DNA from 2 places in the Litorimonas sp. WD9-15 genome. Region 1 is predicted to be linked to the other one. Evidence: predicted binding sites of a transcription regulator. Region 1 holds the regulator's gene; the other holds the start of a gene.

Region 1 (15,396 bases):
TTTGTACCGCCCGTCATCATGCGGGAAGACTGTAGCGTACTCGCAAAACCCTCACCGGAAATCGAAATTTGCGACGCAATTGGTGTTGAAGCACTGGAGAGAAATTCGCAGACGCCGGACACGCGCGGATTGGGTTTCACATAATTCCACGCTCTACATTGCGCATCGCCGGAACAATGGCTCTCGCAAACATCCGCGCCGCCTGCAACAGAACTACTATACGGCGTGCCTGGGCGATATGTGCCCAAATCCGCCGCGAATACGGGTGTGGAGAGCAGGGCTGAAACAGCGAATAGAGACAGGATGCGCATATTATCCTCACAGGTGGGGTCGAATCGTTAGACCGACCTTGCCCGCAAGGCGTTAGCGCTTGGTTAACCCTATTTTTCGGAAATCAATTAAACGGCAAGCCGAGCAATTTCGGACAGACTTTTCATCTCAAGCCCGGCCCCGCCAATCAGCGCGCCATTGACGTTCTCAATCGCGAGGATGTCCTTCGCATTCGTCGGCTTCACGGAACCCCCATAGAGAATCCGGACCCCGTCCCCGACTTGCGCACGAATGGCGTCATGTATTTCAGCGATATCTTTGAGCGTCGGGACTTTGCCTGTACCAATGGCCCAGACGGGTTCATAAGCTATGACATAGTCCGCCAGTGTGGGGAGTGAGCCCTTAATTTGCGTTTTAACGACTTTCAACGCATCGCCCTTATCCCGCTGGGCTTCCGTCTCGCCAACACAAATGATGGGAATTAAGCCTGCTCGTTTTGCAGCGCTCGCTTTGGCTTTGACGGATTTATTGGTGTCACCGGCAGCGCGGCACTCACTGTGACCGACAATGACATAGTCAGCGCCCGCGCTCATCAGCATTTCCGCAGAGAGGCAACCCGTATGCGCGCCGCTGGCTGCCTTATGACAATCTTGGGCACCCAAATACATACCGGCTTGGCGGGTGGTATCACTAAGTCTCTGAAGATAAAGCGCTGGCGGACAGATGAGAACATCCAAAGATTTCCTCTGGCCCTGCGGGAAAAGCGCATCAAATTCCAACGGCTTATCCACCCAATCTGGTGAGCCGTTCATTTTCCAATTTGCCGCAATGAGAGGACGCAAAGCCTTAGCCATATGATCTCAATCTTTCAATATTTCGTCTTAGATGTGTCGTAAACCTATCGACATTGCAAGCGCAGCAAGGTCTTGTAAGGCAGTGGGGGCACAGCTATGTGTCAACTTTCGAAATCCCCTGCTTCGCGAGGCAAAATGGCCCAGTCCATCGGTGCAAAAATCAGATCCGGCTTTGTCGGCATTCTAGTCGGACTTTTAGTTCTGGCCTTCGCCGTTTGGGGCGTGAATGATATTTTCGTGCCGGGCGTCCGAAATGCCGTTGTCAGTGTCGGCGATGAGAGCGTCTCAACCCGCGATTTCCAGCGTGATCTACAGTCCCGATTGCGGGAAATCGCCGTGCAGCGTGGCGAAGGACTAACGAATGAACAAGCCTATCAACAGGGTATTCACCGCGAACTGATCGGACAATATCAACTCCGACTCGCGATTGAAAAAGATGCAGATGATCTTGGTATTGGTGTGAACCGTCAGGATGCGAAACAATATATCGAATCTTTCCCCGCCTTTAAATCGAGTGTCACCGGTGAATTCGATCGCGACAAATTGGTTCAAGCGATTGGCGGATTGAATAACGGATATTCGATTAAGGCCTTTGAGGAGGACACATTACGCGACCTCCGCCGTGAGCAAACAACAGAAGCTATTGTGGGCGGAATTCAAGCGCCATCGGGTTTTGCAACGCGCTATTTTGATTATGTCTCCGAACAGCGCAAAGCGACGATCCTGACATTGAATAAGGGTGCCGTTCCCGCGCCGGACGCACCGGATGATGAAACATTGCAGGCCTATATTGATGGCAATGCCGTGCGCTACACCGCACCGGAATACCGCAAAGTCACGATGATCCGTCTGGAACCTCAATATTTCCTCCCTGACCTTGAAGTCACCGAAGATGAAGTCCGGGCCGAATTTGATCGGCGCGTGGCACGGGGTGACCTTGGGACACAAGCGACACGAGACGTCATCATTCTGGCGGCGTCTGATGAAACCACCGCGCAGCAAGCCGCAGACCGCCTGATGGCGGGTGAAGCGCCTGAACTCGTCGCGGGTGCACTGGGTCTCGTGGCCCCGGATAGTTATGATGACATCGAGAAAGACACGCTGATTGACTCCGCCACGGATGAAATCGCTTTCAACCTGGAAGAAGGCCAAGCGGCGGCTGGATTAAACAGTCTCGGCGGTTGGGAAGCTATTTATGTCCCGGAAGTCACGCCCGGCACGTCCCCCGTCTTTGCATCTCTGGAACGTGAAATTCGTCAGGAAATCGGCCTGGATAAGGCGAAAGAGAAAATCTTTGACCTCCAGGATTTGATTGATCCCATGACATTTGAAAACCGAACATTGGAAGAAATCGCCGAAGAATTAGACCTCCCCATGGAAAGCTATGATTTCATAGATCGTTCCGGTTCGACTCAGGACGGTCTGCGTCTGGCAGGCAGTACAAATATTCCGGGTATTGCGGCAGATGACACGTTACTGCGGGAAATCTTCACGGCTGATATTGGGCTGGACAGTCAGATTTTCGAGACCGTCCATGAGGGCGCAGTCCTGTTCCGCGTGGTCGATATTATCGACAGTCAGGTCCGCCCACTGGAAGATGTTCGCGACAGTGTCATCGCCGCTTGGACTTCCGAACAAATTCAAGACGCTTTGAATGAGCACGGGATCGCCCTCGCCGGAGAAATTGGTGAAGGCCGGACGCTGGAGGACTTGAGCGAGGAACTCGGGACCGCCGCAACACTCGAGGAACGCGGCATTTCCCGCGCCAATCCGCCCCGCGACATTGATGGTCAAATCGTCGTCGACCTTTTAACAGGAGCGCCGGGCGAAATCAGCCGCGGTGCGGGTGTACAGCCAGAGACTTACACAATTGCGCGTTTGGACACGATTACCCCTAATAGCGACGGCCTTGCGGGAGAAATCCTCGACGTCGTTCAGCGCAATATCTCTTCAGAGATTAGCTTGGATATACAAAATGCCTATCGCCTCGCGATTTTGAAAGAGCATGAGTTGCGCGAATATCCGGATCAAGTGACAACTGTTATGGGTATCGAGGGTCAATAATTCGGCCGTGACGTTACAATTTTCACCTGCACCTGATCAGTTAGACGCCTCCTCCGCGCAGCTTATTTTCGCGCGGGTTATCAATGATATTGACACACCTGTGTCTGCCTTTTTGAAGGCTGCGCAAGGTAAGCCATACGCGTTTCTGTTTGAAAGTGTGACGGGAGGCGAACAGCGCGGACGTTATAGTTTCTTCGGATTCGACCCCGATATCATCTGGCGGAGTGAAGGCGATGCCAGCGAGATTTCGCGCGACGGCGGCGAGTATACGCCCTGTGACGGCAAACCTCTCGACGCCCTCCGCGCCTTGCAAGCGGAAGTTAGCTTCGACCTTCCTGAAGATATTCCACCCATGGCGGCGGGTCTCTTCGGCTATCTGGGTTATGACATGGTGCGGCAAGTGGAGACGCTCTCCACCGCAAAACATGACCCTATCGGGACACCGGATGCGATCATGGTGCGCCCGCGTATCGTCTGTATCTTCGATCAAGTCGCGCAGGAAATCATTATTGGTTCACCTCTTGATGCAGGCGATGATTACGGCGCAGCCTGTGCGCGGATTGAGCGCGTTGCGGCGGACCTCGCCTTGCCTGTTTCCGCCAATACGGGACGCGATGTCACCATTCCAAAACTTGAGCCCGTTCTCGGAACAGACGGTCCAACATTTGGCCAGCGTGTTGCGAAAGCCAAAGATTACATTCTCGCGGGGGACATCTTCCAAGTCGTGATCGGACAGCGCCTCTCCGCGCCACTGCCAGCGACGCCCTTTGCGCTCTATCGCAGTCTCCGCCGGATGAACCCCTCGCCCTTTCTCTATTTCCTCGACTTCGACGACCATCAAATCATCGGCTCAAGTCCGGAAATTCTTGTGCGTCTGCGTGACGGTGTCGTCACAGTTCGCCCTATCGCAGGAACACGTCCACGTGGGAAAAACACGGCGCAGGATTTGGCGCTGGAACAGGACCTGCTGAATGATCCAAAAGAATGTGCGGAACATCTCATGCTGCTCGACTTGGGTCGAAACGATGTCGGCCGCGTCGCGAAATCCGGAACGGTTCGCGTCACGGAACGGTTCACTGTCGAACGCTATAGCCATGTCATGCATATCGTCTCGAACGTGGAAGGCGAAATCCGTGAAGGACTCGACACGCTCGACGCGCTCTTCGCAGGTTTCCCCGCAGGCACGGTTAGCGGCGCACCCAAAGTCCGCGCGATGGAAATTATTGATGAGTTGGAAGATGAAAAGCGCGGCATTTATGCGGGTGCGGTTGGATATATTTCCGTCAATGGCGACATGGACACAGCTATCGCTCTGCGTACGGCGATTGTGAAAGATGGAACGCTCCACGTTCGCGCGGGCGCCGGCATCGTCATGGACTCCGTGCCGCAGATGGAATTCGAAGAAACCCTGCATAAGAGCGCGGCCCTCTTTCGCGCAGCGGAACAATCCGTTCGGTTCGGAGGGAATAGCTAATGCTCCTCGTCATCGATAATTATGACAGTTTCACCTATAACCTCGTGCATTACGCGCAGGAGCTCGGCGCTGAAACACATGTGGTTCGCAATGACGATATCGGGGTCGGCCAAGCGCTTTCCATGGGCGCGAAAGCTGTGCTGCTCTCCCCCGGGCCAAAAACGCCGACGGAAGCGGGCATCTGCCTAGACCTTATCAAACAGGCACCCGAAGACCTCCCCATACTCGGGATCTGCCTCGGCCAGCAATCCATCGGCCAAGCCTTTGGCGGGAAAGTCATTCGCGCCAAAGAAATCATGCACGGCAAAGTCTCACCCATGCACCATGACGGCACGGGATTATTCGAAGATTTAGAAAGCCCGTTCAACGCAACGCGCTATCACTCGCTCTCTGTCGAACGAGAAACATTGCCCCCGGAACTCCTCGTCAATGCCTGGACGGAAGACGGCGAGATCATGGGCCTTCGTCACGCGACGCGCCCGATTCACGGGTTACAATTTCACCCCGAATCCATCGCGTCCGAGAACGGGCATAAGCTGATCGGACGGTTCCTCGACATTGCGGGGATGCGGTGAGCCTCAATACGGACATCTTCAAAACACTCGGCGCGGGCGACCGACCATCACCGGAAGCATTGCGTGCGGCCCTGACCTCAATCCTGAACGGCGAATCGCAATCGGAACAAGTCAGCGCCCTCCTTCTCGGTCTCGAAATGATTGGCTTGTCCGCACAGGAACTCCGTGTTGGCACAGAAGTCATGCGCGAGAACATGGTCCCTGTAGAGCTAGATTTCGACGTTATTGACATTGTCGGCACGGGTGGGACGGGATTGCATACGCTCTCCATCTCGACTGCAACCGCTCTCGTCTGCGCAGGCGCTGGGGCAAAGGTCGCGAAACATGGTAATCGTGCCGCGAGCAGCCTGACGGGAACCGCCGATACATTTGCAAAGCTCGGCGTGGACCTCGGCATGAGTCCCGCCACAGCGAAACTCTGTATTGAGGATGCAGGCATCGGCTTTCTTTTCGCGCCGAACCATCATCCCGCCATGCGACATACCGGACCTGCCCGCAAAGCACTGGGCATCCGGACATTGTTCAACATGCTCGGCCCGATGAGCAATCCGGCGCGCGCGTCGCATATTCTGCTCGGTGTCTGCGATGATGGGTGGAGACGCCCCATGGCGGAGGCGCTGGCGGAGCTCGGCACCAAACGCGCTTGGGTCGTTCACGGCGAAGACGGGCTGGACGAAATCACGACGACGGGAAAGACATTCGTCTCCGAAGTCCGCGCGGGAGCCGTGCGCGATTTTGAAATTGACCCGCGCGAATTTGGCATTCCGATTTCAGATATGGCGGAGTTGAAAGGCGGCGATCCCGATGTGAATGCGGCAGCGTTACAAGGCCTATTGGACGGCGAAAAATCTGCCTATCGGGACATCGTCATCCTGAACGCCGGTGTCGCCCTGATGATTGCGGGTGTCGCGGAAAATGTCGGTCTCGGCATTGTCAAAGCGACGCAATCCATCGATTCAGGGTTTGCCAAATTGGCGTTAAAGCGACTGACGGAACTCTCGGGGGTGAAATTATGACCTCGGCCCTGATGGACGCGCCGGATGTGTTAAAACGCATCGCCACCTATAAAGCCGATGAGGTCACGGCGTTGAAATCGCAGACCACGATAGAAGTGCTGCGCGAAACGGCAGCCGCTCTGCCCCATCCCCGCAAATTCGAAGATGCGATCAAAGCGGCGTCGGGTCCTGCACTCATCTGTGAAGTCAAAAAGGCGAGCCCGTCCAAAGGCATCATCCGCGAAGATTTCGATCCGGTGGACATCGCAAAAGCTTACGAAGCGGGTGGCGCGACTTGCCTCTCCGTGCTCACCGATGGCCCGGGATTCCAGGGCAGCAATGAAATTTTCGCGCAAGTCCGCGCAGCGACACATCTCCCCCTGCTCCGCAAGGACTTCATGCTCGATCCCATCCAAATCGCGGAAAGCGCCGCGATGGGGGCAGATTGTATTCTTGTCATTCTGGCGATGATTGGTGACGAGACGGCGAAAGCTCTGATGAAGGAGGCCGAAACGCTTGGGTTGGACGCCTTGGTTGAGACGCATGACGAAGCCGAGTTGAAACGTGCAATAGGATTGGGCGCGACTCTTATCGGGGTGAACAACCGCGACCTCCGAACATTCGATACAACGCTCGACACATTTGACTGCCTCTCGGGCTTAGCGCCAAAGGACTGCACACTGATCGCGGAGTCAGGCATTTTCACAAAAGACGACATCACCCGCCTCGCCGATAGCGGCGCGCAAGGCTATTTGATTGGCGAGAGTTTGATGCGGCAGGAGGATGTCGCAAAAGCCACGAATAAACTTATTATGAAATGACTGAGTATTGCTGTGACATGATGAAAGCTGATCTTGAACGGACATGTCCCGATCATCCTGACAGACATGATTGCTCAGACATGGTCATATTTCATCATAAAGATGATGATAACAATGATGAGTGGGGCATCTACATCAAGGATGGTGGACAATCTATTTACAGAATATATTTCTGCCCTTGGTGCGGCATTCAACTAGCAACGCAGGATGATGACTGATTTGCCTCACTTTTGATGTGACTTGACAATCAGCAGAACATCCGTAGAACAAAAGGCGATGTTGCTGATTTGTTCGGCCAAAATACGGAGACCGCTATGCTGACCCAGAAGCAGAGAGACCTGCTCATTCTCATTGATAAACGGATTAAGGCCGTGGGTGTACCGCCCTCCTATGATGAAATGAAGGATCAACTCGGTCTGGCGTCGAAATCCGGTATTCACCGGTTGATCTCAGCATTGGAAGAACGTGGCTTTATCCGCCGCCTGCCGAATAAGGCGCGGGCGATTGAAGTTTTGAAACTGCCGGAAGGTTATGATGAGGATAATGCGCTGACACCTGTTGCGGCCAATGACACATACGAAATTCCGTTTGTTGGCAAAATCGCGGCGGGGCTGCCCATTGCTGCCATTGAGGATAGCCACAACCTGATGGCTGTCCCACCCTCCATGATGGGCAATGGCGACCACTACGCGCTCGAAGTTGAAGGTGAGTCAATGATTGAAGCGGGCATTATGGACGGCGATATTGTTGTCATCCGCAAGGCCAATACAGCCCGCAATAATGAAATTGTAGTGGCCCTCGTCGATCAGGACGAAGCGACTCTCAAGCGCATTTACAAAACGGGTAATGAGATCGAGTTGATTGCGGAGAATAAAGAGTTTCCGACAAAGACCTACGGTCCGGACCGTGTCGAGGTTCAGGGTGTGCTCGTAGGGCTCGTCCGCAGCTACCAGTAAGTCAGATATTTATGGATTATGCCAAAGCCGCCGCTGTCCTTCGGGGCGGCGCGCGGCTTTTGTCGTTAGAGTGTCTTTCAGATAGACGTCCAGCGCACCCGTCTCCCATAATGTTGTTTCGTCAATCAGAACTGAATCGCAGTTTCGACGCGCCACGGGTCCGGCCCGCCTGACCGAGAGGATGACGAGATCAGAGGTTTCGCATTCTGCCGGCACTTCGGACGGGCTCTGTAAAATTGAGATTTGCCAAGCTCCAATCCTCGCGCGGCATGCCAGCGCATCGCATTGCGCGAGACTGTCCTTGAATGGCAACCAATCGACGTCGTTCAATCCCGCACGCTGCGCGAATTGATCGCGGCCATATCTATCGGGGCGGCGTGAATCGACGAGGAGGATAGGATCACCCTCACCCGTATCCGGCATCTGCCAGAACGCGACTTTGCCGTCTTCGGAAATACGGAGGTCAGGGACGTCCGCGCTGTTCCAGCCCGCGAAACTCATGAGCATCATTAACAGGCCCGCTAATTTCATCCACCGCCTAGCAATGCAGATGATCGCAAACCCCAATCCGTAAACCGGTAGAACCCAATCGGGCGGCGCGGGGATGTAAGCCATAGCCCCCGGCCAGCCCGCAACCCAATCTGCTGCCGCGAGGATAGGCTCCATCGCCTGCCCCATCAGCCAGAGCGGCACGCGTTCCAAACCCAGTGGAATTGCGAGCAGTGAGATAACAGCCAGCGGCATCACGGCCAGCGAAAAAAGCGGCATTGCCAGAAGGTTACCTATAAAGCCATATTTGGCGAAACGGTTGAAATGGAACAGTGCAAACCCACCCGTCGCAAATCCGGCGACGAGGCTGGTGACACTCAGGGAGGTGAAGAAGTTCACGCCTCTACGAAATCGCGTCGGTTGAACATAGACGGGCCGGATGGATTGCCAATATTGGTAGGTCAGGACGAGTGCGGCGACGGCCGCGAATGACATCTGGAACCCGACGGAAATCAGGCTCTCGGGGTGAAGCGTGAGCGTGAGGAGTGCCGCCACGCAAACGGAGCGCATGGAGACCGCCCGCCTGTCCAGTATGACGGCAAGAAACACAATCACCGCCATGACCCAGGCGCGTTGGGTCGCGACCGATGCACCGGACAGAACGAGATAGGCCGTCGCCGCGATTATTCCGATGACGGCTGCGGGCTTGCGCACATCATATCGGCGCGAGAGCGGCAGGATACAGGCGAGCAGCAGCGTCATAACGGTAAACGTCCCGCCCGCCAGCAAGCCCATATGCAATCCCGAAATTGCGAGAATATGCGCCAGACCTGCGACGCGCAGGTTCTCCGTCTGCTCCTCGGGGATATAGCGTCGGACACCGGTCATCAGAGCTGCTTGAAGTCCTGCTGTTTCAGCCGGAGCCACTGCCATAACCCGGTCTGCAAGCCCAAACCGCCACCGAACAATCGCTCGTCTGGTCGAATCGACAAGGCCAAGCTCCGCATCGCCCTGTTGCCGCGGCGCGCCATATCCAAATCCGTAACCCCCAATGCCCTTGAAATAGGCCGCCTGCGCCGGATCATATCCCCCTGGCACGACAGGTCCGGGCGGAGCCTTCATAGCGGCCAGCCAATTGATTGTATCGCCTGCAAGGATGGGCGGATCGGGCGCTTTGGTGACGCGGATGCGTACCCGCTTAGGCGTTTCGGCGTTGGATAATCGTTCGATGTCCAGAACCTCGATCACATAGCGCTCGCTTCGCCCCGATTTCTCGATCGCGCTGACCCAGCCCTCGACGCGGTAAGTATATTCCTGAACGGGGAGACGCGGCGTTTCGGCGGCAGCACTGTGCCAGAGGCTCCGCCCAAAACCGAGTGCGATCAGGAGCGCAATCCAGACCAGCCCCTGCCCCACAAAATCCTTGCGCGACGATACGATCCACAAAACGGCAAAGCCCAGAATAGCTTGCCCCACCAAGATGACGCCAGGTTCTTGCGGCAGCGCGAAATAGGCGCCGATCCCGACTGCAAATGCGATCACGCCCGTGTTAAAATCCGGCTCGACCTGCAGACGGGCAGCCCACCGCGCAAACTGCCTTTCCGCAGGTCCGTCATGCGGCCAATCCCGCGCAAAATCGCTATTATCCCCGAACATCCCGTGCCATAGAGCGACGAAATTCAGGAACAATGCAAGCGAGAAAGTCTTATATCTGTATGAGCCACCCCGTCGTCACACGTTTTGCCCCCTCGCCCACCGGATATTTACATATTGGCGGGGCCAGAACAGCCTTGTTCAATTACTATTTTGCCAAGAAAATGGGTGGGACATTTCGCCTGCGCGTGGAAGATACTGACAAAGCCCGCAGTACGGAGGATGCGACCCGCGCGATTCTCGACGGGATGGCATGGCTCGGCGTCAAACATGATGGCGATGTCGTCTATCAAAGCCGCAATGCTGACGACCACGTCGCCGCCGCCGAGACGATGCTGGCAAATGGCACGGCCTATCGCTGTTATGCGACTGATGAAGAGGTCGACGCTCTCAAAGCCGAAGCCCGCGAAAACAACCGCGCCTTCCGTAGCCCCTATCGCGACAGCACGGACGAAAAAGACGCCCCCTTCGCCGTTCGCTTCCGTGTGCCTGAAGGACAGACCGTTATTCAGGATCATGTGCAGGGCGAAGTCAAATGGGACAATTCTACCTTTGACGACCTCGTCCTCCTGCGTGCGGACAGAACGCCGACTTATATGCTGGCGGTTGTTGTGGATGATCACAATATGGGCGTGACCCATGTCATTCGCGGCGACGATCACCTCATCAATGCCGGACGCCAGACACAGCTCTATCAAGCTTTGGGTTGGAACGTCCCACAATGGGCACATGTGCCTCTTATTCATGGGCCGGACGGAAAGAAACTCTCGAAACGTCACGGCGCACTCGGGGTCGAAGCTTATGAGGATTTGGGCTACCTGCCTTCCGGTCTTCGTAATTATCTGATGAAGCTGGGCTGGTCCCATGGGGATGTAGAAATTTTCCTGACGGATGAAGCCCTTACCGAAGCGTTCTCGCTTGATGGGATTACAAGTTCTCCCGCGCGGCTTGATTTCGACAAAATGGACTTTATCAACGCGCAGCATATGGCGGAGATGTCAGATAATAATCTGATGACACTGGCCCTGCCCTTCCTCGAAAATGTTAATATTGGCCCGCTGGACGCGACGGTTTCCGCCCGTATTCTCGCCGCCATGCCGACACTGAAACCTCGCGCAAAAACGCTGCCGGAACTGGCCGACCAAGCGCATTACCTGATGGACATTCGCCCCCTCGAAATTACGGGGAAAACGGCCAAACCGCTCAAGCGTGACGGCGCGATTGAGATTGTCGAGGCTTTGACTCAAGGCTTCAAATCCCGCAAAGACGCGCCATGGACGGCAGACGCCCTACAGGCCCTGCTCACAGACTTTGCGACTGAACGCGAACTTGGCTTTGGCCGTATCGGACAACCCATCCGCGCGGCCCTGACCGGCGGCTCACCCTCGCCCGATCTATCCGTCGTTTTGGCCCTGTTGGGACAGGACGAGACAATCGGGCGTCTGGAAGATGCCATTTCGCAATTCAAATCGTAAGAATAATAAAAAGGTAAAGAGAGATATGGAAAACAAGATCACGCAGACCGGCACGGCCACGATGACAATCGACGGAAAGAGCTATGACCTCCCGATCATGAAGGGCAGCATGGGCGCGCCTGGCATTGATGTTCGCACACTCTATAAACAGACGGGCCATTTCACATTTGATCCGGGTTTTACCTCGACCTGTTCCACAGAAAGCCAGATCACCTTTATCGATGGCGGCGAAGGGCAATTGCTTTATCGCGGTTACGACATTGAGCAATTGGCGGAACAATCCACCTCGCTGGAAGTCGCCTATCTCCTCATCAATGGTGAGCTGCCGACGAAATCGGAATTCGAAACCTTCGAAAACACGATTACCAATCACACCATGTTGCACGACAAAGTCGAGAGCTTCTTCCAAGGCTATCGCCGCGACAGCCATCCGATGTCCATGCTCTGCGGAACAGTCGGCGCACTCTCCGGTTTCTACCATGATGACCAGCACACGACCGAAGATGAGGCCCGGAACGTCGCGATCCACCGCATCATTGCGAAAATTCCGACACTCGCGGCGCGTTGCTACAAATATCGCGTTGGTCAGCCACATGTCTATCCACAGAATGACCTGTCCTATGCGGGTAACTTCCTGCGCATGTGTTTCGCCGTTCCGGCCGAGCCCTATGAGGTGAACCCGATTATCGAACGCGCTATGGATAAGATTTTCATCCTGCATATGGATCACGAGCAGAATGCATCGACATCAACTGTGCGTCTCGCCGGCTCATCCGGTGCGAACCCATATGCCTGTATCGCGGCGGGTACGGCCTGTCTCTGGGGTCCGTCCCATGGCGGTGCGAATGAAGCGGCGTTGAATATGCTGAAGGAAATCGGCACTGTTGACCGCATTCCGGAATATATCGCCCGTGCGAAAGACAAGAATGACCCCTTCCGCCTGATGGGCTTCGGTCACCGCGTTTATAAGGCGACTGACCCGCGTGCGAAAGTTATGCGCCGCACGACCCATGAAGTCCTCGGCGAGTTGGGTATTACCAACCCCGTCCTCGAAGTCGCCATGGAACTTGAGAAGATTGCGACAAGCGAAGAATATTTCGTCAAACGCGGTCTCTATCCGAATGTCGATTTCTACTCCGGTATCGTCCTCTCCGCCCTCGGTTTCCCAACCGATATGTTCACCGTCCTCTTCGCCCTCGCACGGACAACGGGTTGGATTTCGCAGTGGAATGAGATGTTGGAAGACCCAACACAGCGTATCGGACGCCCGCGTCAGCTTTATTCCGGTGCGACAACCCGCGACTTCGTCCCGATGGACAAGCGCTAGTCGAGAATTTGAAGAATGGCTTGCGCGGCTCTCGCGCTGGCCGTTTCATCCGGCTGACCCGCCATTAATCGGGTCTGTTCCAATAACGCGTCGCGTGCAGCGGCGCGTTTTTTTGTGTCTGATAAGTATGGGATGAGCGCATCTGCCAAGGCCTCGCCCGTGACCTCATTCTGCAAAAACTCCGGCATCAGCTTTTCATTCGCGGCGATGTTCACAATTGAAATATGGTTGGGCTGGAAAATCCGGCTGACAATTGCATGGGTCACGGGCGACATCCGATAGGCCACGACAGTAGGTACACCCGCACAGGCCAATTGCGTTGTCACGGTTCCTGAACAGGCCAGCGCCGCCATTGAACAGGACATCGCATCCAGCTTCGCCGATTCAGGGAGAAGGATCATATCATTCATGCGCAGGTCTTTGGCCGCCTGCGCTCCGACTTCTTTCGCGACAGATTCGGAGACGGGACAGAGAATGGCAAGGTCCGGCAGACGCTGCCGTAAAATCTGCACTGCGTCTGTAAATGCAGGCGATAACCGGACGACTTCGCCGACGCGGCTGCCGAGGAAAACGGACAATATTGGACGGTCGCTAAGATTATATTGCTGTCGCAATTTATTCGGATCACCCGCACCATAATCCGTATCGAAAACAGCATTGCCGACATAATGCGTGTCTAAGCCGTGGGGCGTGAACCAATCCGGCTCAAAGCTATGTATCGCCAGAAGTCCGTCAACGTGATCGGCTAAAACCTTCGCCCGCTTGGGTCGAGTCGCCCAAACCTGCGGCGCGACATATTTGATGATCTTCCCATTATATCCTGCTTTTCGCAATCGCTTGGCCAGGCGGATCATGAAGCCATAACTGTCAATAAGAATGACGGCATCCGGCTGCGCCTCGAGAATGCGCGCCGTACTTTGTTTTAGCCCTTCCAAGATGACCGGAATTTTTGTCAGAACTTCTGTAAACCCTATAATGGCAAGACCTTCTGTTGGCATCTGACTTGGTATGCCAATCGCCTGCATTTTTGGACCACCTATACCGGCGAGTGAGAGCCTTGGTAACTCAGCTCTGAGCGCTTGCGCCAATTCCGCGCCGAGATGATCAGCAGAGGGTTCAACGGCAATGAGGTAAATTCTCATGTTTTCGGCGGTAGGCCCGCAATGAAAAGGCCAGCTTCATCCGCGAGACGTGTGGTTTCCTCGCGTTCCATCACAAAGGCACCCCCGGCCTCTGCAACAATACCTGCCAGGCCGGCTTCCGCCGCGTGGCGTACCGTTGCAGGCCCTAGTGTGGGCAGGTCGACGCGGATATCCTGCGTCGGCTTCACGAGTTTTGCCAAAACACCAATACGCGCGTCAGCTGTACCACGTAATTCGAGGGGTAAATTCAAGAGCCTCGTCAACATGGCATCTGTGCCCTCCTGCGCTTCGACCGCAAGTACCACGCCCCGCGCGACGACTGCGCCCTGACCGATATCCATAGCACCAATGGCAGCCGCCGTTTCGCAAGCTTTCAACGCATCGGACAGATGCGCCTCTGTCAGGGCAATTGAGCCGATCACGCCTTCGGTTAGCATGAGGTCGGCACAGACTTCTTGCGGGGAAATAATCCCGAAGCCCTCATCTTCGAATAGCGACAAGACCTGACGCATGAGTTCATCATCACCGCGCCCCGCGGCTTGGATGACTTTGGGAAGATGACGGATCGCTTTGAAGTCGGGTTTTAACCGTTTGAAATCGGGGCGCTTTACGATTCCTGCAAAACAAACATGTGTGCATTTGGCTTTCTTAAGCCGCCGGACCATTTTTCCAAATTGTCCTAGGCTTAACCGATCCGCTTTCGGAAATTTTCCCTCTGCCACGAAGGGATCAAGCGCGATGATAAGACCTAACTCACCGGACTCCTCTGCCGCGGCCGCGACATGGTCCGGCAAGGCCCCACCGCCCGCAATCAAACCGATCCGCAAGTTAGCGTCCGTTCTGTGGCATGGAGAGCGACCGGTTGCCCTGCTCGCGGATAAACTCGACAATTTCATTCACGAGCTCATGATCAGCATAGAGTTTCGCCGCATCCGCGAGGCGTTCCGCAAAGGTGCCTTCCTGAGCGAATAAAAGGCGATACGCCGCGCGAAGTTCGCGGATCGACTCACGTGAAAATCCACGGCGTTTTAAGCCCACAACATTGAGTCCCGCCAAATGGGCTGCATTCCCGAGAACAAAACCATATGGAATAACGTCACCAATCACGGTCGCCATACCGCCGACAAACGCATGCGCCCCAATGCGTGTATGTTGATGAATAGCGCAGAGCCCACCCAAGACGGCATGGTCACCAATTGTGACATTCCCGCCAATTTGTGCGCCGTTCGACACGACGACGTGGTTTCCCATCTGACCCTCATGCGCGAGATGCGTGCCCACCATGAAATAACAATCATGGC
Region 2 (15,396 bases), 660 kb from region 1:
TCCCCTCGCCCCACCCCCACATCCCGATTGAAACAACAGGGAAACCGATATGTCTGCCAAAGAGCAAATTCAGAAAACCGTCAGCGAGAATGACGTCGTGCTTTATATGAAGGGCACACCCGTTTTTCCGCAATGCGGCTTTTCTTCCACCGTCGTCCAGGTCTTTGACTATCTCGGCGTCAACTACGCGAGTGTGAATGTCCTAGAAGACATGGAGATTCGTCAGGGCATCAAAGAGTTTAATAATTGGCCGACAATCCCGCAGGTCTTCGTCAAAGGTGAGTTCATTGGCGGCTGTGACATCGTCCGCGAGATGTTCGAAAATGGTGAGTTGAAGACAATGCTCACAGAAAAAGGTGTTGAAACAGCCGCTTAGACGGTAAACCAAACGCTAATCCTCATTTAAACCGACGCTAACCCGTCTCTGCTATTACCTTCGCATCAAGTTGTGCCGGGGGGGCATGGCAGAAGGAGGACGGACGATGGCGCGGTTCGGAATTAACCACAAATCAAAACGAAAAGCCGGTATCGGAGGGTTTCACGCGGAATACCTCAATGACCGGACTGCGGCGCGACAGCGGAAGCAGATGGGATATCTGCGGTCAATCTTCTCGGGTCTATCATTACTGTTTGGCGGCCTGATGATCTATGTCGGGCTGCATTATATTCCCGCCTTCTTTAATCCGTCTCAAATCATCAAACTCGCCTCCAGTGACACAGCGCGACCCGCAAAAGCCGGATTGGAACGCGACAGTATTTTCGGGTCTATAATCGGCCCTTATATCGATATGTTCCAGCTGGAGCGCGCCTATATGCAAGCCGGTCAGAGCGTCGAAGTTCGGTATAATCTACCAAAAGGCGCGAAAATGGATGTGGCGATCCGACAATGTCGACGGCTTTGGATTGTTGAAATTTTCGAGTGCCAAGTCGTGAGCGAGAAAACCATCCGTATTGACGGAACGCGTGGGACGCAGAGCTTTATGCTCCCCAATACCGGTTTTTACTATTTTCAGGAACGTGTTCAACTTCCCAATCCAAATGAGAATTATCGTATCATATGGGCACGAAGCTGAGCCCGCATGATTAACAAACCCACTCATTAAGGGTTTACAATTTAATAGAGTAATTTTCATAACAATTACAGCGAAAACTGTGACCATCATGCAGGGACAAGCGGGTGTGCGCGAGTTTGCCTTCCCACAAAACGGCTTTTACCATTTCGAAGATACAGTGACCTTACCGGGGCCAGAGATTACGTACCGCGTCGTTTGGTCCAGACAATAAAAAGCCCGCCAACGCTTTCGCGCAGCGGGCTTTGAATTTGGTCTGAGGTGAGCTCCCTAGCGGGAGTAGAATTCCACCGTCAGATTTGGTTCCATTTGGACCGGATAAGGCACTTCGTCGAAAGACGGCGTGCGAACGAATGTCGCCTGCATACCCTTTGGATCAACAGAGATGTAGTCCGGAATTTCACGCTCGGACGACTCGAGAGCTTCCAAGACCAGTGCCATTGTGCGGGACTTTTCGCGAACTTCGACAACGTCACCTTCTTTACAACGGTAGGACGGGATGTTGACCTTCTTACCATTGACCAAGACGTGACCGTGATTGACGAACTGACGTGCGGCAAAGACAGTTGGGACAAATTTGGACCGGTATACAACGGCGTCCAAACGACGCTCCAGCAGGCCGATCAGGTTCTCGGACGCATCGCCCTTCATCCGTGTGGCTTGGTCATAAGTCTTGCGGAACTGTTTTTCCGTGATGTTACCGTAATAGCCTTTGAGCTTCTGCTTGGCGCGGAGCTGCGTACCGAAATCAGACATTTTACCGCGACGGGCATTCGCACCGTGCTGTCCCGGAGGATAGCTACGCTTGTTCACGGGCGATTTTGGACGTCCCCAGATATTTTCGCCCATACGGCGGTCGATTTTATATTTTGCACTCTGACGCTTTGACATAGTGTCGCGTCCTTTCTGTTTGACGTGGCCCGGCTCACCTCACCTTGAGGTAGCGATTACAACGACGGGACCACCCCTGCTCGTAATAGACGCGCTATCTAGCGGATCTCCGTTTCAAGTCAACATCCTGTTTTCAGTTGGCAAAGCGGCCAGACCGTGACAAGGCGCGAGCATGGCCGGACCAACCCCACAGCCCGAAACAAATGAAGGCAGAGCCGGCCTGATTGCAGGACTGACTGCCTATACGATCTGGGGCCTGTTTCCCATCTATTTCGTCGCGACGAAACATGTGCCCGCACTTGAAATCCTCGCCCACCGTATTGTTTGGTCCTTGCCCTTCGGTCTTCTGATTCTCCTGTTTCGGAAGCAGATTGCGGAAACGATAAAAGCACTCGTCACGCCCAAAACCGTTATCCTTCTGGCGATTGCCGCCATCGCTCTCGCGATCAATTGGGGCGTCTATATATGGGCTATTCAACAGGAGCAAATTTTCCAAGGCAGTCTCGGCTATTATATCAATCCCCTCCTATACGTGCTGGTCGGCGTGCTGTTCTTCAAGGAAAAACTGAGCGCGTTGCAAGGGCTCGCCATTACCTTTGCCTGTATCGGCGTCGCCATTCTGACCTTCAAGGGCGGCGTCTTTCCGGCCATCTCGCTCATCCTCGCCGTGACCTTTACGACCTATGGCGTCTTGCGGAAATATATCGTCGTGGGCGCGATGCCCGGGCTTTTCATCGAAGTGACGGTTCTGCTACTCCCAGCGATCGGAACGCTCTATTATCTGTCGCAACAGAACGGTCTGGCGTGGAATAATGCGGGGCTTGAGACGGATATTCTACTCGTTCTGGCGGGGCCACTGACCGTGCTGCCCCTTCTCGCTTTCGCCTTTGCCGCGCGGCGGATCAAACTCTCGACGCTTGGCATCCTCCAATATCTCGGCCCGACTATGCAGTTCGGCTGTGCGCTCTATTTCGGCGAACCGTTCACACTGGCCCATGCCCTCTGTTTCGGCTTTATCTGGCTCGGCGTCGGGGTATTTGCCTATGACGCTATTCGGTCATCCCGGCGTCAGGTCCGACCCGTTTCCCGCTGAGGAAATCCGCGAAGAGGTCCCCGCCCGGACTCGCGATGAACACGCCCAGCAGATAGACGGCGAACAGCACGAGGATTTGCGAGAAGAACAGAAACATCCCGTCTAGTACCATATTCTTGTCCGGCGCTTGCGGCGTGTTCTGGAGAACATTGCGCCGCGCCGAGGCAAAGGCGAAAGTCGACAGGAACGCCAGAACGAAGACAAGCCAGACGCGAAGACCCAGATAGCCCGCCAAGACACCCGCCAGAAGAATGAGATAACCAAGATATTTCATAGGAGCCTCCTGTCGGAGATTGAAATGCGAGTAAAGAGCGCAAAGCTCAAAACCTTATTCATTTGTTAGACTGTAAGACCACGATTGCGATACATACCGCCCATAGCCAAACTCACATGTTGCACCTATGTTCACTGCGATGTCCAAACCTGATTCCTTTCGTCCCGCGCCCCCGCCGCCCAGCTCGCGCAGTATTTCGCAAATGGCGATGCCAACGCGTCCCGGGGCGGCTGAACCTGCAGACTACCTTGCAGGGTTAAATCCGGAACAAGCGGATGCTGTGAAAACAACGGAAGGCCCGCTCTTGGTCTTGGCGGGAGCGGGTACGGGGAAAACTCGAGTCCTTACCTGTCGCCTCGCCCATATCCTAAACCAAAAACTGGCCTATCCGTCGCAAATTCTGTCCGTGACTTTCACGAATAAAGCCGCGCGGGAAATGCGCCACCGTGTGTCAGGACTGTTGGGTCAGACAACGGAAGGCCTGCCTTGGCTTGGTACATTTCATTCCATTGCTGCGAAGATTTTGCGCATCCATGCGGAGCTCGTTGGGCTGAAATCCAACTTCACCATTTTAGACACAGATGATCAAATCCGTCTGCTGAAGCAGATCATCAAAGCGGAAGGAATTGATGATAAGAAATGGACCGCCCGCTATATGGCGTCACTCATTGATGGGTGGAAAAACAAAGGTCTGACACCGGGCAAGTTAGGTCCCGGCCACAAACAGCAATTTGCCGAGGGCAAGGGACAACTCATCTACAAGACATATCAGGATCGGTTGAAAGTTTTGAACGCGGCGGATTTTGGTGATCTGCTGTTGCACAATTTGACGATTTTTCAGAACAATCCTGATGTCCTATCCCGTTACCACTCCAAATTCCGCTACATCCTCGTCGACGAGTATCAGGACACGAATGTCTGCCAATATCTCTGGCTCCGCTTGTTGGCCCAAGGGTCGAATAATGTCTGCGTGGTCGGGGATGACGATCAGTCGATCTATGGCTGGCGCGGCGCGGAAGTGGACAATATTCTGCGTTTTGAAACGGACTTCCCCGGTGCGAAAGTCATCCGGCTGGAACGCAATTACCGGTCGACAGAACATATCCTCGCGGCCGCCTCCGGCCTGATTTCTGCGAATGAAGACCGTCTCGGCAAAACGCTTTGGACCGAAGACTCTGGCGGCCATAAAGTCTCGGTCGTGGGCGTATGGGATGCCCCGGCCGAAGCCCGCATCATCAGCACAGAAATTGAAAATTGGCGGTCGCAAGGTCGTAAGTACAAGGATGTAGCCATTCTCGTTCGCGCCTCCCGCCAAATGCGTAGTTTCGAAGAACGCTTCATTCAAATCGGCCTACCTTACAAAGTCATTGGCGGCCCCCGCTTTTTCGAGCGGCAAGAAATCCGTGACGCACATGCTTACTTGCGCCTGCTCGTCTCGAACACGGATGACCTCGCCTTTGAACGCGTCGTCAACACGCCCAAGCGCGGGATTGGCGCAACCTCGATCCAGAAACTGCAACGCGCCGCACGGTCCATGGGCGTGCCGCTTGAAGCCGCCACGCGTGAACTCACCAAGACAGATGAAATCCGCGGGAAAGCCCGCACGTCCCTGCGGTCCTTCTGCCTCGACCTCGACCGTTGGCGGGCCCGGCTTGGCGATCTAAAACATACGGATTTAGCTGAACAAATTCTCGACGAGTCCGGTTACACCCAAATGTGGCGGGATAATAAAGACGCCAAATCCGCAGGGCGTTTGGAAAATCTAAAAGAGCTCATTCAGGCCATGGGTGAGTTTGATACGCTCCCCGCCTATCTTGAACATGTCAGCCTTGTACTGGATGTCGATAAGGGCACGGGCGCGCAAGAAGATGAAGTCTCTCTGATGACACTCCACTCTGCCAAAGGCCTCGAATTCCCGCTCGTCTTCCTGCCCGGTTGGGAAGAAGGCATGTTCCCGTCGCAGAAATCATTGGACGAGTCCGGTATGGCCGGCCTAGAAGAAGAACGCCGCCTCGCCTATGTCGGGATTACGCGCGCCCGTGAACAGGCGAAGATATATTTCGCCGCCAATCGCCAAGTCTATGGCAGTTGGCAGTCCTCACTCCCGTCGCGGTTTATAGACGAACTCCCGCCCGCGCACGTTGAAGCGCAAAGTGACTCCGGCTTACATGATAGTGGCGCAGTCGCCGAACGAGTTGCGAGCAATTTCTCGCGCAGTTTCTCAGACGCGCAAAACAGCCGCGTCTCACCGGGCTGGCAGCGTTTCCAACAGAATAAGAGCAAGAGCTTCGGACGCGCGCCGAAAGATATAGAGTGCCATGCCGTCCGGCGTCCGGCCAAGGGTAAATCCTCGAATTACAAAATCGGCGAGCGCGTTTTTCACCAGAAATTTGGCTATGGTGATGTCACAGCCGCAGACGGGACGAAACTCACCGTTAGCTTTGACAAGGCCGGAGAGAAAAAGGTGTTGGACGGCTTTGTGGAACGGGCCTAACACGTCGAAATGTTACGCTCACTCTTTATCGTTCTTATCGCCCTTTGCCTCACGGGATGCGCCTCAACAAAATTCGAGGTTCTGGACATCAATGCGCTATCCTCTGACCGGGACAATAACGGCGCTTTTGTCGGGCTGGAACGATTAGCCCAAAGTGCCCCGAACAGTCGGAAAAAACGCGTCAATATTATGTATCTTCATGGGATCGGATATGTCGAAAACCCGGAAGACGCACCTCTCGCTAATGCGTTCATTACGGGTGTGGCGGATGCTTACGGGCAGACCGTCGAAGAAAAAGCCGTCGCGAGTCAATGTGGACGAGCCAGAAAAGACGAAGATGTCGAGCTGTCTAACTCCATCACTATCACGGAAGTCAAAAAACGGACTTACAAAACAACGCTCCCCGGTTCGACGCTCAGCTTGGATGAGCTCGTCTGCATGGACCGTCAGGTTTTGCCCGTGGACAGCGATATCGAATATGTCATTTACCGCGTGTTTTGGGACGATATTTTCTGGGAGGCCTTACAACGCCCACATGTGGGACAAGACGCAATTGGCCAGAATGAGACGGGCATGTTCGCCTCTTTGCGCACAAAATATAATGGCCGCCTGAAGGATAAACTCGTTAACTACGGCTTTTCTGACGCCGTCCTCTATCTCGGCCCTGCGGGAGAGCAAATTCGCAATGCGGTTCGCGGCGCGATGTGTAGTGCCGCACTGGACGCCTCAGGCTTTGGATTTGAACAGCAAGGCGACCGTGTAAATCACATCGACATCTGTCAAATTGCGTCTTTGCGTGATATTGAAACGGATCCCTTTGCCTTTGTCACAGAATCGCTAGGCTCGAAAATCGCCTTTGACATTATGCGGGATGCCATGACGGACGGGCGAGGCAATGTTTATGATGATATGATTAAAGGCACGCAATTCTTTATGCTGGCCAATCAGGTACCGCTCCTGTCCCTGTCTGATATATCACTCAATGATCGTGTCGTCCCGGAACCTTATGCGGATGAGGAACGCCCGACGATTATTGCCATGTCGGAAATCAATGATTTCCTGAGTTACGAACTCGTTCCGTTTTACAAACAGCTATTAGAGCGCAGTGACCGCGGTGATAGCAATGCTCTGGACATGTCGGTTGAGACCGAGCGCAACCGCCTCATTGATCTCTTGGGGTTTAATATTGTAGATATGCGCGTTCAATTTTCAGGGCCCGTTTTCCCGTTCGTAGGCGGCTTTGTAGACCCGCTCTTCGCGCATAACGGCCATGTCAAACAACCGGAACTCGTCGCTTATATGCTCTGCGGTGCGAAGTCAGGACAGCTTCATGTCGAGAATTGCCGCGGCTTGAGCAGTGATGCGCTTCGCGGGAAAAACTTACGGCGCAAAATCCCAATCAATGAAAATATTGGCGGTGAGCCCCTAAAAGGCGAAGCCGCAAAGAGGCAGGGGAAATGACCCTTACCACACCTTTTGCGTTGGACATTATCACAACGCCGGACATTGCCTTTGACCTTGCCGATGCGCTCGGCATGGAGGGCGAGATGTCGGCGCTGGGCGTGACGATATTTGATGCACCCTCTGGCAAAATGCTGGTTCAGGCGCTCTTTCAATCACAAACAGACGCAGAGACGGTACTAGCTTCGTTGGATGCGTTCTCAGGGTTCGACAGCAAAATACATCAGTTACCGGAAACGGATTGGGTCAGTGAAACCCAATCAGGACTACCACCCGTCATAGCCGGACGGTTTTTCGTCCACGGCGCACATGATAGTGACAAAATTCCAGAGGATAAAATAGCTATCCACGTTGAAGCCGGCCTTGCATTTGGGACAGGACATCACGGGACCACAGCGGGTTGTCTTCAAATATTCAGCGAACGCCTCGACAGAGGTTTCGCCCCTAACCGGATCTTAGATTTAGGTTGCGGCGCAGGCATTCTGGCCATTGCAGCCGCTAAAACACTGTCGGCAGCTAATATCATCGCAACAGATATTGATCACGACGCCATTATGGTAACGGAACAGAACGCGACAGAGAACGCAGTTCCTGGACGGATATCCGCACATGTTGCGGATGGGTTTGACAGTCCAGCGCTTAAAAGCCGTCAATTCGATTTAATCTTCGCAAATATTCTCGCAGGGCCGCTAATGGGATTGGCCGAAGATATCGTGTCTGCCACCGCGCCGGATGGGACGGTTGTCCTCTCAGGCATTCTGGATGAGAAAGCAGAGGAAGTTGCCAGGTGTTTTGAGAAGGCTGGATTAAAGGTCACGCCGCAATCCAGTATTGAAGGCTGGACGTCCCTCCTCGCTATAAAGGCTCAATAAAAAAGCCGCCTCGTAACCACGAGACGGCTTTTAAATCAGAATATCTGATGCTCTAGATCGCGCGGTTAGCGCGACGAACGCGGCGCTGATCACGGCGGAGAGCGATTGTTGTACGGACCGGTGACGGCGTTGCGCGGCGCGCAGCTGTGTCAGTCAGGGTTACAAATTCTGTTCCGTTTAATTGTGTTGTCATTGTCTTTCTCATCTCGCGAGGATTGGGCTTATTCCCATCCTGATTTCGATGAAGGCTATTTAGGGTCGAATGAAAAATGCGGAACCACCACTTGGTTCTTTGAGCTATGCAAAATTGCTGTGACTGAAAAGCAAACTTTTTAACGTTTCGTCAATTCACTAATATCCGTGGCAAATAGATCGGGTCAGGAAACCGTTTGCCTTGAATCCACCCGATGCCTAACCTGTCTTTGAGATTTCAAGACGCCGCGAACGCAAATCAGGCCCAATCCTATGAACCATATCCCAGACAGCTTTCAGACATTTGACGTGACAGGAGGTCCGGAATTTGGACGTAAGAACCTGCCAAAACTGCGCGCGCAGATGGAGACGTTGGGTCTGGATGCATTTCTGGTCCCGCATGAAGACGAGTATCAAAATGAATATCTGCCGGATTGTAACGAACGCCTCATGTGGGTGAGTGGTTTCACCGGGTCCGCAGGTGCGGCCATTATTCTCAAAGATGCAGCCATTATGTTCGTAGACGGGCGCTATACATTGCAGGTCCGCCAGCAAGTGGAGGAGAGCCTCTTCACCTTCACAAAATTAGAAGGCGGCGGCATGGCCACTTGGTTACGCGCAAATATTAAAAAGGGTCAGACCGTCGGATTTGACCCGCGACTCCACAGTCCTGCAGCTCTGGCTCGAATTAAGGATGCGGTTAAATTTGCGGGCGGTGAAACCCACGCCTTGTCGGACAACCCTATTGATACGGCGTGGGACGACCGCCCATCCGTTCCCCTAACGCAAGTCAGCATTCAGCCACAAGAATTTGCGGGAAAATCACATCACGAGAAACGCGCTGAAATTGGACGCTCTATAGCAGCCTCAGGCGCAGACGCAGCACTTATCACCGCGCCGTCCTCTATCGCATGGCTGCTCAATATTCGTGGTGGCGACGTGAAATGCACGCCCCTTCCCCTCTCGACCGCCATCATTGATAAATCCGGACAAACGCAACTCTTCATCGCGCCGGAAAAACTCTCAGATCCTGTTCGTCAGCATTTAGGGAATGAAGTCAGTCTCCAATCTGAGAAGGCACTGGAGGACGCGATGAGCGCCCTCTCCGGAAAAACCGTGATCGCGGACCCCAACACGGCTTCCGCTTGGCATGTGGAAACCCTGAAAGCCAAAGGCGCGACGGTAAAATCCATTCAAGACCCGGTCGCCCTGCCAAAAGCGAAAAAGAACGCAGCCGAAATAGCCAGCACATCTGCTGCTCATATCCGTGATGGCATAGCGCTCGCGAAATTTCTCCACTGGCTCGACACAAAGGCGCAATCCGGTGACGTGGACGAGATCGACGCCGCCATGCAGTTGGAACAATTCCGTCGCCACGACAATTCCATCCGCGATATCTCATTTGAAACGATTTCAGGCGCGGGCAGTAATGGGGCCGTTGTCCATTACCGCGCCAGCACGAAAACCGTTCAAACGCTCAAACGCGGGTCGCTCTTCCTCGTCGATAGTGGCGGACAATATCCGGACGGCACGACGGACGTCACGCGCACAGTCCCGATTGGTGAACCCACGCAGGAAATGCGGGAACGGTTCACACTCGTTCTAAAAGGCCATATTGCACTGGCGACTGTCCGCTTCCCAAAGGGGACGACAGGCAGTAATCTTGACGCGCTCGCCCGCCACCCCCTCTGGCAGGCGGGACTGGATTATGATCACGGCACAGGTCACGGCGTTGGCGTGTTCCTCGGCGTGCATGAAGGTCCGCAACGCATTTCAAAAGCGCCAAACAGAGTCGCCTTGGAACCCGGCATGATTGTGTCGAACGAACCCGGATATTACAAAACCGGCGAATACGGCATCCGGATTGAAAACCTGCAATATGTCACAGAAGCCGCGCCGATATCAGGCGGCGAACGGGACATGCTGGGCTTTGCGAACCTGACATGGGCACCTCTGCACAAAACCCTGATAGATACGGATATGCTCACGCGAGCCGAACGGGATTACATCAATGACTATCACGCAGAGGTTTTGACAAAGGTTGGGCCTTTGGTTGAGGGGGATGTGAAGGCGTGGTTGCAAGCCGCGTGTCAGGCGCTTTAAAGCATGTATATCATCTCCGGATTTGCTGATGTACCTGAAGCTGATCGTGAGGCCTTTGCCCGCGCTTTGCCGGAGCATACGCGACTGACCCGCGCGGAACCTGGCTGCCACTATTTCGAAGTAAAACCTCATCCAACTATTTCGGGACGCTATGTCGTCAACGAAGCCTTTGATGATGAGCGCGCTTACAACGCGCATATTAAGCGGGCTAATTATACAGAATGGGCTAAAATCACGCGTAATCTTAAGCGCAGTTATTAGGCAATCAGCGCCAACCACTCATCTTCGGTCAGCACTTTCACGCCAGCCGCTTCGGCCTTTTTCAGCTTCGATCCCGCGCCCGGACCTGCCACCAGATAGTCCGTTTTACCCGATACGCTGCCCGAGACTTTCGCGCCGAGCGACTGCGCGCGGGCTTTGGCTTCATCGCGGGAGAACCGTTCGAGTTTGCCTGTGAAGACGACGGTCTTACCGCTGACAGGACTGTCGGAGGTCGGGACTTCGGCGTCGAGAATATTGAGTTGCGCCGCGAGGTCATCCAGCAGTTTCAAATTGGCGTCTGATGCAAAGAAATCAGCCAGCGCAGAAACCGCCGCCTGCCCTAATCCGTCAACATTCAGGAGTCCTGCTACGGCTTGGCTTTCACCATTTTCCAATTCAGGAATAACCGCCCGGAATCTTTCCCATGACACAAAATATCGGGAGATCAGGCGGGAATTCCCCTGCCCGATATGTCTGATACCGAGTGAGCGTAAAACCCGTTCAAATTCGATGGTCCGACGTGAGTCGATAGCGGTAAACAGTTTTGCCGCACTCGTCTCTCCAAAGCCTTCCCAAGTCTCCAGTTTAATCTCGGCGTTCCGATCTCGCAGCGTAAAAATATCGGCTGGGCTTGTGACGAGACCTTTCTCGTAAAAGGCTTCAATCTGTTTCTCGCCCAGACCGTCAATGTCAAAACTGGGACGCGACACGAAATAAATGAGGCCCTGAACGGCCTGTGCCGGACAGAACAAGCCATTTGTACATCGACGGACGACATCTTGCCGTCCCGTCTTCTCGTCAATATCGGCGGAAACGGGGGCGTCGCAAACCGGGCAGTTGGTCGGGAATTTGAAGGGCTGCCCCCCACCAATTTCGACGACTCGTAAAATCTGCGGGATGACATCCCCGGCCCGTTGTATCTCGACCATATCCCCTTCTTTCACGCCCAAGCGTTCGATTTCATCGGCATTATGTAGCGTCGCATTCGACACAACGACCCCGCCAACTGTAATCGGCACCAAACGCGCAACAGGCGTGAGGGAGCCTGTTCGACCAACCTGAATATCAATCGACTCAATTGTCGTAATCGCTTTTTCAGCGGGGAATTTATGCGCAATCGCCCAGCGTGGTGCGCGGGAAACGAAACCAAGACGCTCCTGCAAAGGGAGACTATCGACCTTATAGACAACCCCATCGATATCGTACCCAAGTCCCGCGCGAGCCAAAAGGATGGTTTGATAATGCTCAACCATCTCCTTTGGGCCATCATGCTTCCGCATTTGTGGATTGATAGAAAATCCCCAATCCCCAAACAGCTTAACTGCTTCCATCTGGGTCTCTGCGAAAGGCACACTGACCTCTCCCCAGGTATAAGCGAAGAATTTGAGCGGTCGGGACGCAGTTATATTTGGGTCGATCTGGCGGAGACTCCCCGCCGCTGCATTGCGCGGATTTTTATACTCAGATTTACCCGCCGCAACCTGCGCCGCATTCATCTCAGCAAATTCCGCGTGGGAGATATAGACCTCTCCGCGGACCTCCAACACTTCAGGCCAACCCTCCCCTGAAAGCGTCTTGGGCACATTGTCTAGAGTCGAGAGATTGGCAGTCACATCTTCGCCCACACGCCCATCCCCGCGCGTCGCGCCAGAGACGAGTTTGCCGCCCTCATACCGTAGCGCCGCGGACAGGCCGTCAATTTTTGGTTCTGCCGTAAAGAACATTTCCGTCTCATCCGGCAGATTGAGAAAGCGTTTCACCCGCGCCACGAAGTCCACGACATCTTCATCAGAAAATGCATTATCGAGACTGAGCATCGGGACGCTATGTTTGATTTTCCCGAACTTACCGGTCGGTTTTGCGCCGACAGATTTTGACGGACTGTCCTTTCGGATCAGATGAGGATATTCTTTTTCTAATGCGAGGTTCTCACGGCGAAGCGCATCATATTCTGCGTCGGTTAGTGCCGGATTATCGTCCTGATAATAGAGCGCGTCAGCAGCTTTGATCTCTCGTGCGAGGAAGGCCAACCGTTTTTTGATAGCATCTTCTGTCACGACGCCATCAGCTGACGCGCGGCCGCCCTCGCCTCTTGCGTGATCGTTTCGCCCGCCAACATACGTGCGATTTCTTCCTCGCGCTCACTGTCTAGGATAGGTGTCACGCTCGTGGTTGTCGTCTCGCCGATTGAGGTTTTCTCGATCCGAAACTGACTATTGGCACAGGCAGCAACCTGGGGACTATGCGTGACCGTGAAGACCTGCGCATGTTCAGACAACCGCGCGAGCCGTTTACCGACGGCTGCCGCGACCGCACCGCCAACGCCCTGATCAACTTCGTCGAACACCATGACGGCGTCGTTCTTTCCCGCTAGCGCGACTTTGATCGCCAGCGCAAATCGCGCCATTTCACCGCCTGATGCGATCTTGTCCAACGGACCGATCGCTGTTCCGGGATTTGTCGAGACGAGAAAGCGGACCTGATCTACGCCGTTTGCGCTCTCGCTCGTCGGCTGAATATCCGTCCGGAATTGTGCGCGCTCCATCTTCAGGGGCGGCAGTTCGACCGCTACCGCTGCATCCAGCGTTTTAGCAGCTTTTTGACGGGCTTTTGTGAGGGCTGACGCCGCTTTGTCATAGGCTGTCTTCGCAATTATTGCTCTTTGTCGGGTCTTCTCAATATTTAGGACAACATTATCCACCGCTTCCATTTCTGCTGCAAATTCTGCGCGTTTTGCGGCGAGTGTCTCAACGGGGACCCCATATTTACGCGCGGCCGCCCGAAGCGCGAAAAGCCGCTTTTCACTCTCTTCCAAACGTCCGGGCTCCACATCAAAGCTCTGTGCTGCCATCGTCACGGCCTCCCGGGCTTCCTGTGTCTCCAACATCGCTCGTTCCAAGGCCTCTGCCGCAATTTGTAAGGATTTAGCGGCAGAAAGTTCGCCTTCCCCGAATTTAGTCCGAAGACGTTCTATGCCTGCCAAAGCCGTGGAAAGGCGATCCTCAAACGCGCCGTCCTCACCCAATGCGTCCTGCGCAGCCGTCAATTCGGTCAATGCGCCCTCTGCCCCTTGCAGAAACTTGCGTTCCTCTGCGAGTTTGGCTTCCTCACCTTCACGTGGGTCAAGACGGTCTAGCTCCGCGATGGCGTGTTCGAGGAACTCACGATCTTCCCCCGCTTTAGCCTGCAACGCAATGAGCGCGTCTAATTCGCGTTTCGTCTCCTGACGAACAGTGTGCGCTTTGCGCAATTCAGCTAAATCAGTCGAATACCCACCAAATTGGTCCAACATCGTGATATGCGTCGTCGCATCCAACAGGCCACGCCCGTCATGCTGTCCGTGGACTTCGAGCAGTTTGCCACCCAATTGCGAAAGGAGTTTCACACTGACGGGCTGATCATTAACAAACGCGCGACTGCGCCCATCAACATTGACCGTCCGACGCAGTGTCAGGTCTTCATTCAGATTAAAGTCAATATCCTGGTCTGACAGGATCGACCAAACGGCATGCTCAGTGTTTAAAGTAAAGCTCGCCGTACATTGCGCTTTATCCGTGCCGGAACGCACAAGACCTCGGTCTGACCGCGCCCCGGTTGCCATGCCGAGCGAGTCTAGAAGGATAGATTTACCCGCGCCTGTTTCACCCGTCAGGGCCGTTAGCCCTTTCGAAAAATCCAGATCGAGCTGTTCGATCAGGACGACATTGCGTACCGACAGCCCGCTCAGCACGACTTAGAACAAACGCTCTTTCAAGCGGGTCCAATATCCCTGCTTGCGTGGTTTTGTGATTTCATCATCCAGATTGACGCCGTAACTCTCAAGGAGATCATAGCTGTCTTTATACCATTCACTGTTTGGATAATTATAGCCCAGAACAGAACCGACGAGCTTGGCCTCTTGGATAATTCCCAAAGAAACATAGCTCTCCACCAAGCGGTGAAGAGCCTCTTCTGTTTGAGAGGTTGTCTCATAATTCTGGACAACATTCTTAAACCGATTAATCGCTGCAAGTTGTTGATTTTCCTTGAGATAGTAACGCCCAATGGACATTTCCTTACCCGCCAAATGGTCCTGCGTGAGTTCCAGTTTTAGGCGCGCATCCCGTGCATAATCGCTATCTGGATAGCGGCGAACAATTTGCTGAAGGGCCGCTTCGGCGGCAACTGTGGTCGCTTGATCCCGGCCAACATCATAGATTTGGTCATAATAGTTAATCGCGATCAGGTAATAGGCATAAGGCGCGGAGTCAGAGCCGGGATGAAGGCTGATGAAACGCTGTGCTGTCGCGACGCTCTCATCATAATCGGCGGAGCGGTAAGACGTGTATGCGCTCATCAACATGGCGCGACGCGCCCATTTCGAGAATGGATGCTGACGCTCGACCTCTTGGAAAAGCAGCTTGGCATCGGACCAATCACGACGTTCCAATTGGTCGACGGCCTGATTATAAATCAGCTCTGCCGGACGTTCGATATAGGCCAGCGTCTCCTTCTTATTGCCACCCAGCGAGCCGCAAGCCGTCAGGGTGAGCGCTAGGCCAAGGAAGGCTGCACGTTTGAGAGTTTTCGCATTGAACATGGACGGACCTGTCGAGCTTATTCCAAAATTGGTCCCTGACGAGTCAGGTTCCTCTTCATTTCTGAAATGTCTTAGAGACTTCGTAACACGGGTGAAAGTGAGAAAA

The links. Region 1 encodes LexA, which represses DNA repair genes until DNA is damaged. Its sites were predicted from a motif close to ATGTTCCNCTTGTGTTCC; they were not measured.
Region 2: a site for LexA is predicted at 3,445-3,462, ahead of ACP9M6_RS11775 (ATP-dependent helicase). Genes of this name have one in related genera too.

What each region holds. Positions count from the first base shown of each region.
Region 1 is NZ_CP189850.1:1,828,580-1,843,975, reverse strand. Features, by position in the region: gene ACP9M6_RS08665 (hypothetical protein) at 1-311, opposite strand, end outside; gene tpiA (triose-phosphate isomerase) at 399-1,124, opposite strand; gene ACP9M6_RS08655 (SurA N-terminal domain-containing protein) at 1,260-3,188, shown strand; gene trpE (anthranilate synthase component I) at 3,196-4,662, shown strand; gene ACP9M6_RS08645 (anthranilate synthase component II) at 4,662-5,237, shown strand; gene trpD (anthranilate phosphoribosyltransferase) at 5,234-6,253, shown strand; gene trpC (indole-3-glycerol phosphate synthase TrpC) at 6,250-7,053, shown strand; gene ACP9M6_RS08630 (DUF6980 family protein) at 7,071-7,271, shown strand; gene lexA (transcriptional repressor LexA) at 7,368-8,009, shown strand; gene ACP9M6_RS08620 (ComEC/Rec2 family competence protein) at 8,019-10,154, opposite strand; gene gltX (glutamate--tRNA ligase) at 10,214-11,626, shown strand; gene ACP9M6_RS08610 (citrate synthase) at 11,652-12,953, shown strand; gene lpxB (lipid-A-disaccharide synthase) at 12,950-14,095, opposite strand; gene ACP9M6_RS08600 (LpxI family protein) at 14,092-14,922, opposite strand; gene lpxA (acyl-ACP--UDP-N-acetylglucosamine O-acyltransferase) at 14,924-15,396, opposite strand, start outside.
Region 2 is NZ_CP189850.1:2,492,358-2,507,753, forward strand. Features, by position in the region: gene grxD (Grx4 family monothiol glutaredoxin) at 50-376, shown strand; gene ACP9M6_RS11755 (hypothetical protein) at 462-1,073, shown strand; gene rpsD (30S ribosomal protein S4) at 1,341-1,961, opposite strand; gene rarD (EamA family transporter RarD) at 2,134-3,054, shown strand; gene ACP9M6_RS11770 (hypothetical protein) at 3,011-3,328, opposite strand; gene ACP9M6_RS11775 (ATP-dependent helicase) at 3,468-5,822, shown strand; gene ACP9M6_RS11780 (hypothetical protein) at 5,832-7,283, shown strand; gene ACP9M6_RS11785 (50S ribosomal protein L11 methyltransferase) at 7,280-8,155, shown strand; gene ACP9M6_RS11790 (hypothetical protein) at 8,208-8,348, opposite strand; gene ACP9M6_RS11795 (aminopeptidase P family protein) at 8,621-10,450, shown strand; gene ACP9M6_RS11800 (putative quinol monooxygenase) at 10,454-10,711, shown strand; gene ligA (NAD-dependent DNA ligase LigA) at 10,708-12,768, opposite strand; gene recN (DNA repair protein RecN) at 12,765-14,441, opposite strand; gene ACP9M6_RS11815 (outer membrane protein assembly factor BamD) at 14,445-15,290, opposite strand.